2 linked regions of the Ancylothrix sp. D3o genome follow. The protein of the gene in region 1 binds, or shares a complex with, the protein of each later gene. Links are inferred from orthologs where the notes say so. Each region holds a gene or a part of one and is shown in the gene's direction. Other genes may lie near its edges.

The links. Proteins that work in one complex are often made in the same cells at the same time.
Region 2: the proteins of arsC (region 1) and trxA are in contact, whole or in part, in an NMR structure (PDB 2IPA), measured with the Bacillus subtilis proteins. The link is inferred for Ancylothrix sp. D3o from one-to-one orthologs.

The regions. Positions count from the first base shown.
Region 1 is NZ_JAMXEX010000004.1:384,428-392,760, forward strand. Bases 2,509-5,411 are described here. They hold arsC (arsenate reductase, glutathione/glutaredoxin type), read left to right. Parts: upstream 2,509-3,715; coding sequence 3,716-4,108; downstream 4,109-5,411. Other genes in these bases: arsB (ACR3 family arsenite efflux transporter), read left to right, coding at 2,546-3,682; NG798_RS10960 (response regulator transcription factor), read left to right, coding at 4,232-4,984; NG798_RS10965 (cell wall metabolism sensor histidine kinase WalK), read left to right, coding at 5,050-5,411. Outside these bases: phosphate ABC transporter substrate-binding protein PstS, read left to right, coding at 1-243; phosphate ABC transporter permease subunit PstC, read left to right, coding at 402-1,364; phosphate ABC transporter permease PstA, read left to right, coding at 1,432-2,349; more of NG798_RS10965, read left to right, coding at 5,412-6,369; phosphate signaling complex protein PhoU, read left to right, coding at 6,623-7,291; NG798_RS10975 (PhoX family phosphatase), read left to right, coding at 7,691-8,333. UniProt on the Bacillus subtilis protein: Catalyzes the reduction of arsenate [As(V)] to arsenite [As(III)]. In vitro, can dephosphorylate para-nitrophenyl phosphate (pNPP).
Region 2 is NZ_JAMXEX010000010.1:202,427-209,856, reverse strand. Bases 1-2,774 are described here. They hold trxA (thioredoxin), read left to right. Parts: upstream 1-1,112; coding sequence 1,113-1,436; downstream 1,437-2,774. Other genes in these bases: NG798_RS17765 (LOG family protein), read left to right, coding at 1,660-2,733; NG798_RS17775 (GuaB3 family IMP dehydrogenase-related protein), read left to right, coding at 1-849. Also shown: chemotaxis-specific protein-glutamate methyltransferase CheB, read right to left, coding at 3,087-4,298; NG798_RS17755 (response regulator), read right to left, coding at 4,353-6,605. UniProt on the Bacillus subtilis protein: Participates in various redox reactions through the reversible oxidation of its active center dithiol to a disulfide and catalyzes dithiol-disulfide exchange reactions.

The DNA.
Region 1 (8,333 bases):
CCTGAGAATTTCCGCGCTTTTATTCCTGATCCTGAAGGCGAAGCTTCTTATCCAATTGTTAGCTACACTTGGTTGTTAGTTCCCAAGAAAATTGAAGACACAGCCAAAGCGCAAGCGCTGGAAAATGTCATCAAATGGGGTTTGACAGAGGGGCAACAAATGAGCTCTCAACTTGGTTATGTTCCCCTACCTAAAGAAGTCGTTGACAAAGTTACCCCAGTAGTTGATGCTATTGCGCCGTAATTAGTGATTGATGACTGGCGATTAGCAAAAACTAGAGTTTAGCAACCCGGTTTGTTCAAAGAAACCGGGTTTCTTGTACTAAGAGTGCATTTTGGGACACATTTAAACTTAGAATAGACATTGACCCTTGCGGGGCTTGTTTTTCAGCAAAATCATTTATGAGCATTCACCTAAAAAACGGCGGGGACACTCGTTCGCTTACTTTTATAGAAACCGTTGAGCGGATAATGAACATCTTCTTTATCCCCTTGACTCAAATTTGTGCGTTTGCCATTGTTGGCATTTTGCTGTGGATGACTTTTGTGGTGGGGACGCAAGCATTGCCGGCTATTAGCCAATTTGGTTTGGGGTTTTTGAGTGCGACAAATTGGGACCCGGTACGCGATGAGTTTGGTGCTTTTCCACAACTTTATGGCACTATCGTTAGTTCGATTATTGCATTGCTGTTTGCTGTGCCGGTGGGTTTGGGTGTGGCGCTATTTTTGAGTGAAGATTTTTTGCCGCCAAAACTTCGGGTGATTCTTGCTTTTTTGGTGGAATTACTTGCAGCTATTCCTAGCGTGGTTTATGGTTTATGGGGACTTGCAGTTATTGTTCCCTTGTTTAAAGTAGTAGGAAATTGGTTGTACAGCACTTTTGGTTGGTTGCCCTTTTTTAGCACTCCTCCTAGCGCCACCGGCCTCGGAATGTTCCCAGCCGGTTTAGTATTAGCAATTATGGTTTTACCTACCATTGCTGCAATTTCTCGTGATGCTTTAATTTCTTTACCTCCCGATTTACGACAAGCTGCTGTTGGGCTTGGTGCCACGCGCTGGGAAACAATTATTCAAGTATTAGTGCCTGCTGCTTTTTCTGGGATTGTTGGTGCTGTAATGTTGGCATTAGGTCGTGCGTTGGGTGAGACAATGGCTGTTACCCTTTTGATTGGTAATTCTAATCAAGTTAATTCGTCTATTTTGACACCGGCTAGCACCGTTGCTTCTTTGCTGGCTAATCAATTTGCGGAAGCCGGTGGATTACAAGTTTCGGCGTTGATGTATGCTTCTTTGGTGTTGTTTGCTCTGACTTTGTTGGTGAATATTTTGGCTGAGTTATTGGTGCGAAGAGTTCAAAGAATTTAAGGGTTTTTTACTGGATTTTTTGACAACTGGAAAAAATTAGAATGGTGGGCAGAGCGCCCCTACTTTTATGGATCAATCTGACAAGTTTTCTGAAAGTGGATATCCCAGCAGAAGCCTCAAAAAGTCGGCTAATTCTCCTCGCACACTGTTCGGGATGGCGATGACAGGCTTAACGTTTTTTGCTGCTTTTGTTGCGCTTTTGCCTTTGTTTTTGGTGCTGGCTTATGTAGTAATTCGCGGCGGAAACCGGCTCAGTTTTGCGCTTTTTACGGAATTACCACCCACCCCAATGCAGTTGGTGGGCGGCGGTTTTGGTAATGCTATCCAAGGCACTTTAATTATGGTGGCGCTTGGGGCATTAATTAGTATTCCTGTTGGGGTACTGGCGGCGATTTATATGACTGAGTTTGCCCGCGATACTAAAGCTGCTGATTGGATTCGATTTTTTACCAACGTCCTTAGTGGGGTTCCTTCTATTATTGTCGGGGTTTTTGCCTACGGGGTGTTGGTTTTAACGTTCAAAAATTACTCGGCTTTGGCTGGGGGTTTTGCGCTTTCTGTGTTGATGTTGCCAATTATTGTTAGGGCAACTGAGGAAGCTTTGAAGTTGGTTCCGCTGGAAATTCGCCAAGGTGCGATTGGTTTGGGGGCCACGAATTTTCAAACTGTTGTTAGGGTGGTTTTACCGGCAGCTATTCCTGCTATTGTTACCGGCACAACTTTAGCAATTGCTCGCGCTGCGGGCGAAACTGCACCGCTTTTGTTTACGGCTCTTTTTAGTCAGTTTTATTTGCCGGTAAGCGAAGAAGGAGTGGGGGCTTTAAATCAGCCGGCGGCTTCTTTGGCGGTTTTGGTTTATAACTTTGCCACTCGTCCTTATGAAAATCAAAAAGAGTTGGCTTGGGCTGCTTCTTTGATTTTGGTTTTGTTAGTTTTGACAACCAGTATTATCGCTCGTTTGGCCACTGCTCGCCGTACTTATTAATTTTTTGGTTCCGCGCTTTGTACAGGCGTTGCGCGCTTTGTACAGACGTTCCGCCGGAACGTCTCTACCACCCCCCAATGTCGGGTACGTTCGCTTGAAACGTGCCTGATTTTTTTTCGGGCCGGTATTGACATATCAACTTTTCTTGAAATAAGATAAAAGTGAAAAGAAAATAAACCTTGTAAGGGTAGCTGAAATGAACAGCCCAGCAAGCACCGGCCCCGCAGTCAAAGCCGGCAACTCATTAAGTTTTTTTGAAAGATACCTCACGCTCTGGGTGTTTCTCTGCATTGTCGCCGGCATTGCTTTAGGCCGGTTGTTCCCTGGCGTAGCCGTCGCTCTTGACGCGATGAGCATTTATCAGGTATCGATTCCAATAGCAATTTGCCTGTTTTTTATGATGTATCCCATCATGGTAAAAATTGATTTTACCCAGGCAACAAATGCCATTAGAGCACCTAAGCCGGTGATTTTAACCTTGGTGGTCAATTGGTTAATTAAACCCTTTACAATGGTCGTTTTAGCTCAATTTTTCTTAGGGCAATTATTCCGGCCATTGATCACCGGCACCGAGATAGTACGCGGCGCTGAAATTTCCCTAGCAAACTCCTATATTGCCGGCACCATTTTATTAGGAATTGCCCCTTGTACTGCAATGGTGCTGATGTGGGGATATTTATCCTACGGAAATCAAGCACACACCCTTGTCATGGTTGCAGTTAACTCCTTGACAATGTTGTTTCTTTATGCTCCATTAGGCCGATGGTTACTGGCAGCAAACGATTTAGTTGTACCCTGGCAAACAATTGTTTTATCGGTTTTAATTTATGTCGGGTTGCCTTTAGCAGCGGGTATGTATAGCCGATATTGGATACTCAAAAATAAAGGCAAAGAATGGTTTGAGAAAAAATTTCTTAACTATCTCACGCCAGTAGCCATTTCTGCTTTGCTGATTACCTTAGTTTTGCTATTTGCATTTAAAGGAGATTTAATTGTTAAAAACCCTTTGCATATATTGTTAATTGCCGTGCCGCTTTTCCTGCAAACTAACTTTATTTTCCTGATTTCTTATGTAGCAGCCCAAAAAATGAAGCTTAGCTACGAAGATTCAGCACCGGCAGCCTTAATTGGTGCCAGCAATCATTTTGAAGTTGCAATTGCTACCGCCGTGATGTTATTTGGTTTAAATTCTGGGGCAGCATTGGCAACCGTTGTGGGAGTTTTAATCGAAGTGCCGGTGATGTTAATGTTGGTAGAAGTTTGCAAAAAAACTGCTTTTTGGTTTCCCAGAAATCCCGAAAAAGCGAGTTTAAGAGATCCCCGGTGTTTGTGATTGAAAAAACAGTTTCCGAAGGACAAATGACAAATGAAAAAAGTAATGTTTGTGTGCAAAAGAAATTCTTGCCGGTCGCAAATGGCAGAAGGATTTGGGAGAATATTAGGGAAAGGTAAAATTGAAGTTGTCAGTTCAGGATTAGAAGCTAGTAGAGTTCACCCCACAGCCGTGCAAGTTATGTCAGAAATTGATATAGATATCACCGGCCAAAAATCCAAAGCCTTGAGTGATTTTAAAGCCGAAGATTTTGATGCAGTCATTTCCTTGTGTGGGTGTGGAGTAAACTTACCCGAAGAATGGGTAACAAGAGAAATTTTTGAAGATTGGCAACTCGAAGATCCCGATGGTAAACCCTGGGAAACTTTTCAGAGAGTACGGGATGAAATCAAAGAAAAAGTAGAAAAATTAGTCAATAGCCAGTAGTCATTTGTACCAGTGACCACAGCCAGAGATTAAAATAACTTATCTTTAGCATAGACCATAAGCAGAAGAGACAGATTTTAGTGTATTTATGGGGGTAGATGTAAACCCTTAACTTCCCCCAGTATGTTTTCTATAGACTCATCAAAGAGTCCCACCATGCCAGAAATCGGACAAACAGGCAGAATTCTAGTCGTGGAAGACGAGGCATTGATCCGCGATATGCTCGTTTTAGCCTTAGAAGAAGAAGGCTTCTCGGTAACAACCGCCCCCGACGGACGAACAGCCTTAAACTTAATTAGCGAAACCACGCAAAAACAGGGGGAATTTCCCTTTGATGCCATGATACTTGACTTAATGCTGCCGCAAGTCAACGGTCTGGATTTGTGCCGGTTGTTACGCCATCAAGGTAATAACGTTCCGATTTTAATTTTAAGTGCCAAAGTCAGCGAAACCGACCGGGTTCTGGGGCTAGAAGTAGGCGCAGACGACTATCTCACCAAACCGTTTAGTATGCGGGAATTGGTCGCCCGAATGCGAGCCTTATTGCGCCGGCAACGTTTAAACTACCAACCTCAACCGCAAACCCTAAACTTTGGCGACATCACCCTTTACCCCCAAGAATGTCGCGTTATTGTCCGGGGAGAAGAACTCAATCTCTCGCCCAAAGAATACCGCTTACTGGATTTATTTATGAGTTCCCCCCGTCGCGTCTGGTCGCGTGATCAACTGCTAGATCAAGTGTGGGGGGCTGATTTTATCGGCGATAGCAAAACTGTAGACGTGCATATTCGCTGGTTGCGCGAAAAACTCGAACGTGACCCCAGCCAACCAGAATATATCATCACAGTTCGAGGCTTTGGATATCGGTTAGGGTAGTGATTACAGGTTAGTTAAACTTTCTTAATCTAGCCTGTACTGATCTACCTCACACACATACGCGGATGGCCTTTGTTGCATTTTTACTCGGCTTGGCTGTTGGACTTGGCTTGTTTGTGGTACAACGGCTTTGGCTTAACCGGCAGTATAAAAGTTTGTTGCGAACGTTGCCAGATGAAGGGTTAGGAGACTCATTACCAGCCCTGGTGCGCTTGCGGCGGGCTATTGCTATTGCTAACCAACATCAACATAACCTCACAGAACAACTGCTAACCTGGCAACAAATTTTACAAGTTGCGCCTGTGGGTTATTTGCAAGTCGATGAAGAAAATCAACTGCTGTGGTGTAACCAGCAAGCCAGACAACTCTTAAGTATTCAAAACTGGGAACCGGAACGCTCGCGCTTGCTGCTGAAAGTCGTGCGTTCTTATGAACTTGACTACCTCATCGAACAAACCCGCACCAACGCCCAACCTTCTCAACGAGAATGGGTGTTTCATCCGGCGGTGGCGGATGCGGAGGCGATGGGAAGGGTGCGAAGTTTGACCCTGCGGGGTTATAGTTGGCCTTTGCCGAATGGTCAAGTCGGTGTTTTTCTGGAAAACCGGCAAGATGCGGTGACATTGATCCAAACTCGTAATCGCTGGGTGTCGGACTTGGCCCATGAACTGCGAACGCCGCTTACTTCAATTCGTCTGGTAGCCGAAGCCTTGCAATTGCGTCTCGAACCTCCCACCCGGACTTGGGTTGAGCGAATGCTGGGCGAAACCAACCGCTTGATTAAATTAGTCCAAGATTGGCTGGATCTGATTTCAATTGAAGCAGATCCAAGTAAAAATCTTTCGCTGAAAGTTCTGGAAGTTCACAGTTTAATTCAAACTGCGTGGCAAACTCTTGAACCGCTTGCTCGACCAAAACAACTTAATTTTGTCTATTCTGGCCCGACAAACATCAGCCTGGTTGCAGATGAATCACGCTTGATGCAAGTGTTTCTGAATTTGTTTGATAACAGTATTCGCTATAGTGGGGCCGGTGAGACGGTACAAGTGGAAGTTAAACTTTTACCTTCGCTGGAAAACCCTATAAATTTGCAAATAGATTTGATAGATACCGGCCCTGGTTTTCCCGATACTGATTTAGCTTATGTTTTTGACCGGCTTTACCGAGGTGAACCTTCTCGCGTTCGCAACAGTTCTATAGCTCCCGAACAATCAGAACAATCTCGCCTATCGACCGTTAGCAACGGCAGCGGTTTGGGTTTGGCGATTGTCCGTCAAATTATTATCGCTCATGGTGGCGAAATCAGCGCCCAAAATCATCCCCGTACTGGCGGCGCTTGGTTGAAAATTATCTTACCTTATGTAAAGGAGGAGGATCTGCCTTGATATGTGTGCACTTTTTGCTGTCCAACTTTAGGCAGCTAATCTATAAAATTTTTACTCCAATCCTTACAATTTTCGCTATTATTGATACTTACTCGCTGAAAAATTTTTTGCCTAAATCACCGGCTATCTATAAGCGGCCCATCACGGCTTTTGAAAGTGAGTTTTCTTTGGTTTTATACCTTGGTTTCCTAAACCCCTACCCAGCCTGATTTTTTGTTTTTAACCTAGCTATTTTATTGTTGAGCGACTAGAGGTGAATTCTGCTTCTTCTAATCCCAATTCTGAAAGAACCCATTTTGAGCGGCAAATCAAACGCTTAGAGCGTGATGTGTTGCGGATGGGTGCTTTGGTAGAAAATACTTTTCGTCTCAGCCATAAAGCTTTGTTTGAGCGAGATTTGGCGGCGGCTGAGGCTATCCCCCATCTTGACAAACAAATTGATCAGTTTTATCGGCAAATTGAGTCGGATTGTGTTTTGTTAATGACTCTCCAAGCCCCTGCTGCTAAGGATTCCCGGCTTTTGGGTGCGTTTATGCAGCTTGTGCGCGATATTGAACGCATCGGCGATTATGCTAAGGATCTTGCCGAAATTGCGATTAAGCTTTTCCCTTACACTCCCCACGCTTGTATGCCTCAAGTTGAGGTAATGTCTAAACACGCTCAAGCTATGCTGGCGACGAGTTTGGTGGCGCTGGCTGATTTAAATGCTGAGGTGGGAATTCACCTTAAGGAGCAAGATTCTGTTGTTGATGATGCCTACAGTAATCTTTATGATACTCTGGCCCACCAACGCGATATCCAAGGCGTGATTGAGCCGATTTTACTGCTGGTTTTGGTGATTCGTCATATTGAGCGGATGGCTGATCATGCTACAAATATTGGTCAGCGTGTGGCTTATATTGTGACCGGTCATCGCTGTTGATTGGGGGCTTTTTTCTCACCCCAGAGGGCTTACAGCAGCTATCGAGAGGGGATAACTGAAGGTTATCAAGGTTTTAATGTTTTTTTAATTTTGGGTTTGTAGGATGGTGATGGCTTTTTTCTGCCGTTTTTTCCATCCCTGCCTGAAATCTTTTTTTTGCGGCTTGCCTGTCTGCAAATGACAGTTTTTTGGCCCATATTTCACGGCCAATTTTGCCTCTTATACCGGCCTATTTAAAAGGAAGTGGTCAAAGAAAAATTGCTGTAATTCAAGCGAGCAAATAGCTGTATAATTTAAAATTATCTTTAATCCGATTGAATGAGTATTTTATAAGGGAAAGTTTGTCGGCTGTCTGGCAAGTTTTGCTATTTTTTAGAATATCTAAGCACGAAATTTGTTATGTCTTTGAAACGCCGTGATTTGTTGATGTTTTTGAGTGGGGCTGCCGGTGTTGTTGCTGCCGGTGGTGTTTTGCCCTCTTGTGTTCCACAAAATAAGAATAAACTGCCTTTTTCTCCCATTAAAGGGCCCATGCCTTTAACTACCGACGGCTTAGAACCGGCAAAACAACCAGAAGCTTATAAAAGCTTTGAAGTGGTGGATGATTTGGTGTTACCGGCCGGTTTTAGCTACCAGGTAATCGCGGCTTGGGGGGATAAAGTGGGGGATTCTCGGTTTGGTTACAACAATGATTATCTGTCGTTTGTGGAAACGGCAGCCAATGAAGGTTATCTAGGCGTTAACTTTGAATACATCAGTGATAAAGCTTGGATGCAAACGATAGAGCAAGTTTTGGGGTTTAGTGTGCCGGTTGAGGAAGTGATGGCGGCGCTGAAAAAAACCAATAAAAAAGAAATCAATGCCTTTGCTTTGCCGGAAAATGACCCAATTAAGGCAAAAATCCGCGAAATTTGTAAACAAGCGTTGATTGATCAAGGTTTAGGAGTGATTTCGCTGCGCCGCAAAAGTGATGGAACTTGGGAACGCACTTTTTCAAAGGCTGACCGGCGGATCACCGGCATTTCTGGTTTAGAAGATAATC
Region 2 (7,430 bases), on another replicon or contig:
ATGCAAGAACTGTACTCGGTGCCGGTGAAGCCGGAACTGATCGAACAGCGTATCAAGGAAATTAAGAGTAAAGGCGGAATCGCTGCGGTTAGTGCGACGCCGGCCGGTGCCAGTAGATACGGCGAGAGTGTGGCGAAAGCGGGCGCTGATTTGTTTTTTATCCAAGCGACTGTGGTTTCTACAGCACACTTGTCTCCAGAAACAATTACGCCCCTAGATTTAGCTGAATTTTGTGCACGGATGCCAATTCCGGTGATTTTAGGCAATTGCGTGACTTATGAAGTGGCGCTTAACCTGATTAAGGCTGGGGCGGCTGGGATTTTGGTGGGCATTGGCCCTGGTGCTGCTTGCACTTCACGCGGTGTGTTGGGTGTGGGTGTACCCCAAGCAACGGCTGTTGCTGATTGTGCGGCTGCACGGGATGATTATTTCCGTTCGTCGGGGATCTATGTTCCGATTATTGCGGATGGTGGGTTAATTACGGGCGGTGATATCTGTAAGTGTATTGCCTGTGGTGCAGATGGGGTGATGATTGGTTCGCCGTTTGCGCGGGCTAAAGAGGCTCCTGGTCGTGGTTATCACTGGGGGATGGCAACGCCTAGCCCGGTTTTGCCACGCGGAACTCGGATTCGGGTGGGTTCTACCGGCTCTCTGGAGCAGATTTTACGCGGGCCGGCTCAGCTTGATGATGGCACTCATAATTTGTTGGGTGCTTTGCAGACAAGTATGGGAACCCTTGGGGCTAAGAATATCAAAGAAATGCAGCAAGTTGAGGTGGTGATTGCTCCGTCGCTGCTGACTGAAGGTAAGGTGTACCAAAAAGCTCAACAGTTGGGGATGGGTAAGTAAATGCACTTACCATAAAAATAATTAAAAAATTCCCTGATTGTGACGGAATCGGCCAAATGAGCCGTTAGAATAGAATTGAAGCGGAGACAAATGTTTCCGTTCACTCCTCACACCACACTCCGCCCGGACTGCTGTTCGGGCGGTTCCTTAATTTAAATAGGCGATTTAACATTCTCGTCATCAGCCTGTACCCGTGTTGTGGCGCTGGATGATGGTAGAATGACAAACTTAAAGACACCATTGATAGGTAAGGATTCTTAGGAATGTCATCAGCAGCACCAGTTACAGATTCAACGTTTAAGCAAGAAGTCCTAGATAGCGAACTTCCTGTTTTAGTAGATTTTTGGGCTCCTTGGTGTGGGCCTTGCAGAATGGTCGCGCCGGTTGTGGATGAAATTGCCCAGCAATACGGCGGCCAGGTAAAAGTGGTTAAGGTGAATACAGATGAAAATCCGGGTGTTGCGAGCCAGTATGGCATCCGCAGTATCCCCACTTTGATGATTTTCAAGGGGGGTCAGCGGGTTGATATGGTGGTGGGTGCGGTTCCTAAAACTACTTTGGCACAGACTCTGGAAAAATATCTCTAAGGGTTTGAGCGCAAAAACACTCTGTTTATTTTCACAAATTTTTTTTGATTGCCTCGCTTTAGCACCGGCTTTGTGAGGCTTTTTCGTTTCTGATTTTTTTGGCGTTGGAATTGGGTTTGTGTGTTTGGTTGAACTCAGTGGTTTCTTTGGGCAAACTAAGGATAAGACCGCGATATAAGGCGAGTCTCGATACAATGAAATTACTGATCAAGATTCAAAATTTATGGCTATTTCTACTTCTCCTTATATTGATTCTGGCGATTCCCTCCATGCGAAAGTTCTAAATTTAATCGAACGGCTACCTAATGATCAGTACGCTAAGTGGATAGAGCGTTCTCTTAGTACGATTGTTCGTTTGGCTGGTAAGGAAGTTGACCGTTTAGACTGGAAAATTTTGTCGGCTTCTCTGCAAGATATGGAGCGAGCTTTTCAGATTTTTTATCCCTACCGCCACGTCCGTAAAGTTACAGTTTTTGGCTCGGCGCGGGTGTCGGAAGATTCGCCGGAATACAAAACCGCTGTAGAGTTTGCTCGCTATGTGACGCGCGAGGGATTTATGGTGATGACCGGCGGCGGTGGCGGGATCATGCAGGCGGGAAATGAGGGGGCCGGTGCTGACTGCTCGTTTGGTTTAAATATTTATTTGCCGTTTGAGCAAGGGGCGAATCCTTATATTACTGATGATTCTAAGTTGATTGAGTTTAAATATTTTTTTACTCGCAAGTTGTTTTTTTTGCGGGAAAGTGATGCGGTGGCTTTGTTTCCGGGGGGGTTTGGCACGCAGGATGAGGCGTTTGAGTGTATTACTTTGAGTCAAACAGGCCGGTTTGGGCCGGTGCCGGTGATTTTGATTGATCCTCCGGGGGGGGACTATTGGCAAGATTGGAATGCGTTTGTGAATAAGCAGCTTGTCCGTCGTGGGTTGGTTTCGCCGGCAGACACGAGTATATACACAATTACGGATAATTTAGATGTAGCTTGTGAGGCAATTAAAAATTTTTACAAAGTATATCATTCAAGTCGCTATGTGGAAGATAAGTTTGTAATTCGCCTTAAGTGCGAGTTATCGGATGAGGCGGTGGAGCAGTTGAATGAGAATTTTGGCGATATTTTGGTGAAGGGGAAGATAGAAAAAAGTGCGGCTTTGCCAAAGGAAACAGGGGATGAGACGTTGGATTTGCCCAGGTTGGTTTTATATTTTAATCAGCGGGATTTGGGCCGGCTTTATCAGTTGATTGCTACCATTAATCAGCTTGGGGCTACTTCGTTGATTTCTTGTCATCCTGAGCAGAAGTAAGGATAAGATTACTTTTTGGGACTAAGCCTAAAGGCGACGGATTAAAATCCGTCGCTACAAGAATCAAACAGACTCCCTGATAAATAGGGTTCGTTAGCGAGTAAAAAGGTTAAGAGTGACTGTAGTTTTTTGAGGGTAAATCAGCATTCCTTAAAATTAGTTTTTAGGGAGGAATTCACCCTTCAAAAGGCTCTTTTACTGCATTTGGAAGGCTGAATTTAACGTTTTTGTTAGCGGCTGTATGGTGTTAAAAAATTTCAATGCAGATAAGCTTTTTCTCCATAAAATAATTTTTACTGAGGTTGTTAACCGGCAAGGGAAAGAAGAATCAAAAGCCGTTAAAAATAGGGTTATTACTCAGTTTCTCTTCCCAATTTATTCAAAATCATCGGGGCAATTTCATTGACCGGCAACACCAAAGAAGCGGCATTTAGTGCAATGGCTTCTTTAGGCATTCCAAACACCACAGATGTTTTTTCATCTTGAGCAATGGTGAGTCCACCGGCCCGACTTATCGCTTGCATACCATCGGCGCCGTCTCTTCCCATGCCGGTGAGCAAAATTGCCATTGCTTTTGAGCCGTAAATTTTGGCGAGAGAGTTAAAAGTAACGGTGACAGAGGGCCGATGACCGCTACAGGGTGGAGCCGAAGAACAATTAAACCGGCCTTGGGAGTTGAGTTCTAAATGATAGCGTTCTGGCGGAAAATAAATCGTTCCTGGTTGAGGCCATTCACCCGGACTAGCAATTTTCACTGTCATTGCACATTCAGCATTTAACCAATCCACCAATCCCTGTAAAAACCCCTCACTTATGTGCTGCACACATATAAGGGGAACGGGAAAATTAGCCGGAAAACTTGTGAGAATTGTATAGAGGGCTTGGGGCCCGCCGGTGGATGCACCGACCCCGACAATTTTTATGGGAGTGCGGGTTGTAGGGGCTGGCGCGTCTACGCCCTTCTGGTCGGGGGGGAGGCGGGTGCCGGGTGTTGGCGAGACTACGGTTCGGGGGGGCTGAGAGACTTTGGCACGGACGGATAAACCGACGCCGGCACTTACTCCCGACCGAGCGTTCCCAGGTTTACTGCCCGTAGTGCTTTTAGGGGGGAGGGGTGTAGACTCGCTGGCGACTGGTCTGCGGCGGCGGGTAAAAACAGCGACACCACTGAGAATTCTAATTTTACTAATTAACTCAGCGCGAGTTGTTTCATAATTTTCGCCAATGGCACCGCGAGGCTTAGGAAATACTTCAACAGCACCGGCTTGAAGTAATTTAAAAACATTGTGGGTATTTTCTGGCTGAACCGAAGAACTGATCACTAAAATTGGACGGGGAAATTTTGCCATAACTTCTTGGGTAAATTCGAGCCCATCCATTTGCGGCATATGTAAATCGGTACAGATAACGTGGGGCTGCAAATGGGGAATCATGGCTAATCCTTCGGTGCCGGTGCGGGCACATCCCACGACGATAATATCAGGAGATGTGCTCAGCATTCGTTTAAAAATTGTCGTGGCAACAGGAGAGTCTTCTACTAATAAAACTCGGATGTCCTTTGTCATTGCTCATTTGTCCTTTGGCATTTGTGATGGGTGATTTGGCATTGGGTGGAGGGTTTAAATGAGCCTTTTTAAGGTTTCAATGAGTACCTCTTGGTTAAAAGCATTTTTTGTGATGTATGCAGATGCACCGGCAGAAGCGCCTCGTCGCTTATCTTCATCCGAAGCCAAAGATGTTACCAAAATAATTGGCAATTCTAAATATTCTTTGTGCTGACGGATTTTTTGAGTTAGTCCTAAGCCGTCAAGATTCGGCATTTGAATATCAGAAACTACGGCATCAAAACGGCGTTCTCTGAGTTTGGTGTAGCCATCTAAGCCATCGACTGCGGTGATGACTTCATAACCGGCACTTTCGAGGATGCGTTTTTCTTGAGTGCGGGTGGCGATAGAGTCTTCTACTAATAAAATAACTTGTTTTTGTTTCGCTGTGTCGGTTGGCAGTGTTGGGATGATAGTGCGGGATTGTCTTTGTACGGACTTAATTAAATCTTGGGGATTGAGAACCACACAAACTTCGCCGGTGCCGAGAATGGTTGTCCCAGAGACATTTCGCACCCGCTGCAATAATTTGCTTTGAGATTTCAAGACAACATCTTGCTCATCTAGCAAACCATCCACAATTACACCCAAACGCTCTTGCCCGATTTTAAGGATAATACAAGATAAATTTTGATTATTACTAAAAAGTGGGCTTTCTGCTGGTGTAGGTAATTCGAGTAAATCTGCAAGTCGGGCAATAGAGATTGCTTGATTATCTAAAATCATCGTGTCTCGCCCTTCAATGGTAAAAATGTCATCGACGGGTAAAAGTCGAGCCATTTCTACAAATTCCACAGGAATTGCATAAGGGATATTATTAACCGCTACTAGCAAAACATGAGCGGTTGCCAGAGTTGTGCAAAGTTTGAGGCGTAAAGTGCAACCTTTACCGGGGCTAGATTCTACTTGAATTGTGCCTTTTAGACGTTCTACGTTTGTGCGTACTACATCTAAACCGACACCTCTGCCGGAAACTTCGGTTACAAAAGTGCGGGTTGAAAAGCCGGGAGAGAAAATCAGAGAATGAATTTGATGGTCGCTTAGGCTGGCAAGTTCTTCTTCTCGACAAACTCCACGTTTAAGGGCAGTGCGTTTAATGGCTTCGATATCTAAACCGCGTCCGTCATCAGAAATTTCTAGGATGATATGGTTGGCGGTTTGGTATCCGTGCAAACGGATGGTAGCGATTGGAGATTTCCCCGCAGCAATGCGATCTGCCGGTAATTCAATTCCGTGATCTATCGCATTTCGGAGAATATGAGTCAGGGGGTCTTTCATTTCTTCTAAAATGCGTTTATCAGCCCTGGTTTCGCCGCCTTCAATGATTAATTCAACTTGTTTTTCTTGCTGTCTGGCCAAATCCCGAACTAGGCGGGGAAATAAGTTAAATATTGTTGATAAAGGTAATAGGCGTAGGGTGCGGATTCCTTCTTCGAGTTCGGAGGAAATAACATCAAGTCGGGTGCTGTCTTCGTAAAGTGAACTTTTGAGGCTTTCGACGAGTAATCCTAGTTGTTCGAGGTGTTGTTCATAGGATTGGTGGAAGTTTTGAACTTGTTTAAGTGCGTTGGTGTTGGTGGTTCGCTGAATTTCATCGAGGGTGAAGCGGTTGATAAAAACATTCCGACTCCATTCTTCCCATAAATTTACAATATTTTCGAGGTCGCTGAGCCGGTGGGCGACGCGAATTTTGGTAACGGTTAGTTCTCCTCCAAGTGTCATTAAGGCGTCAAGATTTCGCGTTTCAACTCGAATGCTTTCGATGCGATAGTTGTCTGTGTTTGGATGATGGGGAGTGTTTTTTTCAGGTTGGATGGGGGGGGGAGCTAGTGTTATGGTTTCTTCGGTTCTAGGGGGTGCCGGTGGGGAGGCTTGATGATGAATTGCGGCGATGTTTATATTACTAGGAATGCCGGTAACGGCTTCGCTAACGAGTTGACGTATGGTGTCTAATACCTCTGACATTTGATCGCAAATGTTAGGGGTAATGGAAATTTCACCTTTGGTGACGCTGTTAAGAATATTCTCTAGTTGGTGGGCAAGGGTGCTGATGTCTGGGAGTCCTAGCATCCCTGCATCACCTTTTATGCTGTGGGCTTCCCGCAACATTGCTTCTATTTGTCTGGGATCGTTGGGATTTTTTTCTAGGTAAAGTAATCCTGCATCTAGTTTTTGTAAGTGTTCTTCACAGGCTATTTTAAATGTGGTTCGCAGTTCTTCATCTTGGATATATTGGCTGCTTTTTGTGAGGGCTGGTGCTGGGTTAATTTGGGCCGGTTGTTGGGGGAAATTAGCTATTTCCGCCGGTCGTTCTTTGGTTTTTTTTGTTTTGGGTTTGGGTGAGGGTTCCGAGAGTTTTAAATGTGCTTCTTCTTGGGGGGGTTGCTCGTAATTTGTTGAGGTAATTTTTGGTAAATCTTGGGTTGGAGTTGGCGCTGAGTTTTGGGATAAGATTTCAGGGGTCTTTTGTGGCGGTTCTTTGGGCTTTTCGGGGGCTACTTCCTGGGAAGCTGTGGGGTTAACATGAGCTCCCATTAGGTGAGCAAGGGCATAAAAGGTGTTGACTCCTGGGGGGGTGCCGGTGACGGCTTCAACAAGTAGTTCCCGAATGGCTGCGATGCCTGCAAACATTCGATCACACAGCGCGGGGGTGAGGTGGCTGTCTCCGTTTTTGATGCTGGTTAATAGGTGTTCAAGTTGATGGGCAAGGGTGCCAATGTCTTTGATGCCTAACATATTGGCATCGCCTTTGAGGGAGTGGGCTTCTCTCATCATTTCCGCTAACAAGGTTGGATTGTTAGGCGTTTTTTCGAGAAGTAATAAGCCTTCGTCAAGTTTTTGTAAATGTTCTTCACTGGCAACTTTAAAGGTAATCCTGAGCTCTTCGTCTTCTATCATCATTGTTTATGTCCTTTGGTTAGCTTTGAAGATGGAATTGCCGACTTTATTCTAGTTTAGATTTTTTACCTTGTCTGGCCTGATTATTATTTTTTTGTCGGCTTGGCGCTCTCGCTTTAATGGTTGATGCTCCCTTGGCTCTGTTGGTTGGGTGACGAGGGGGGGATTGGGTGGCTGAGTAAATTCTGCCGGAAA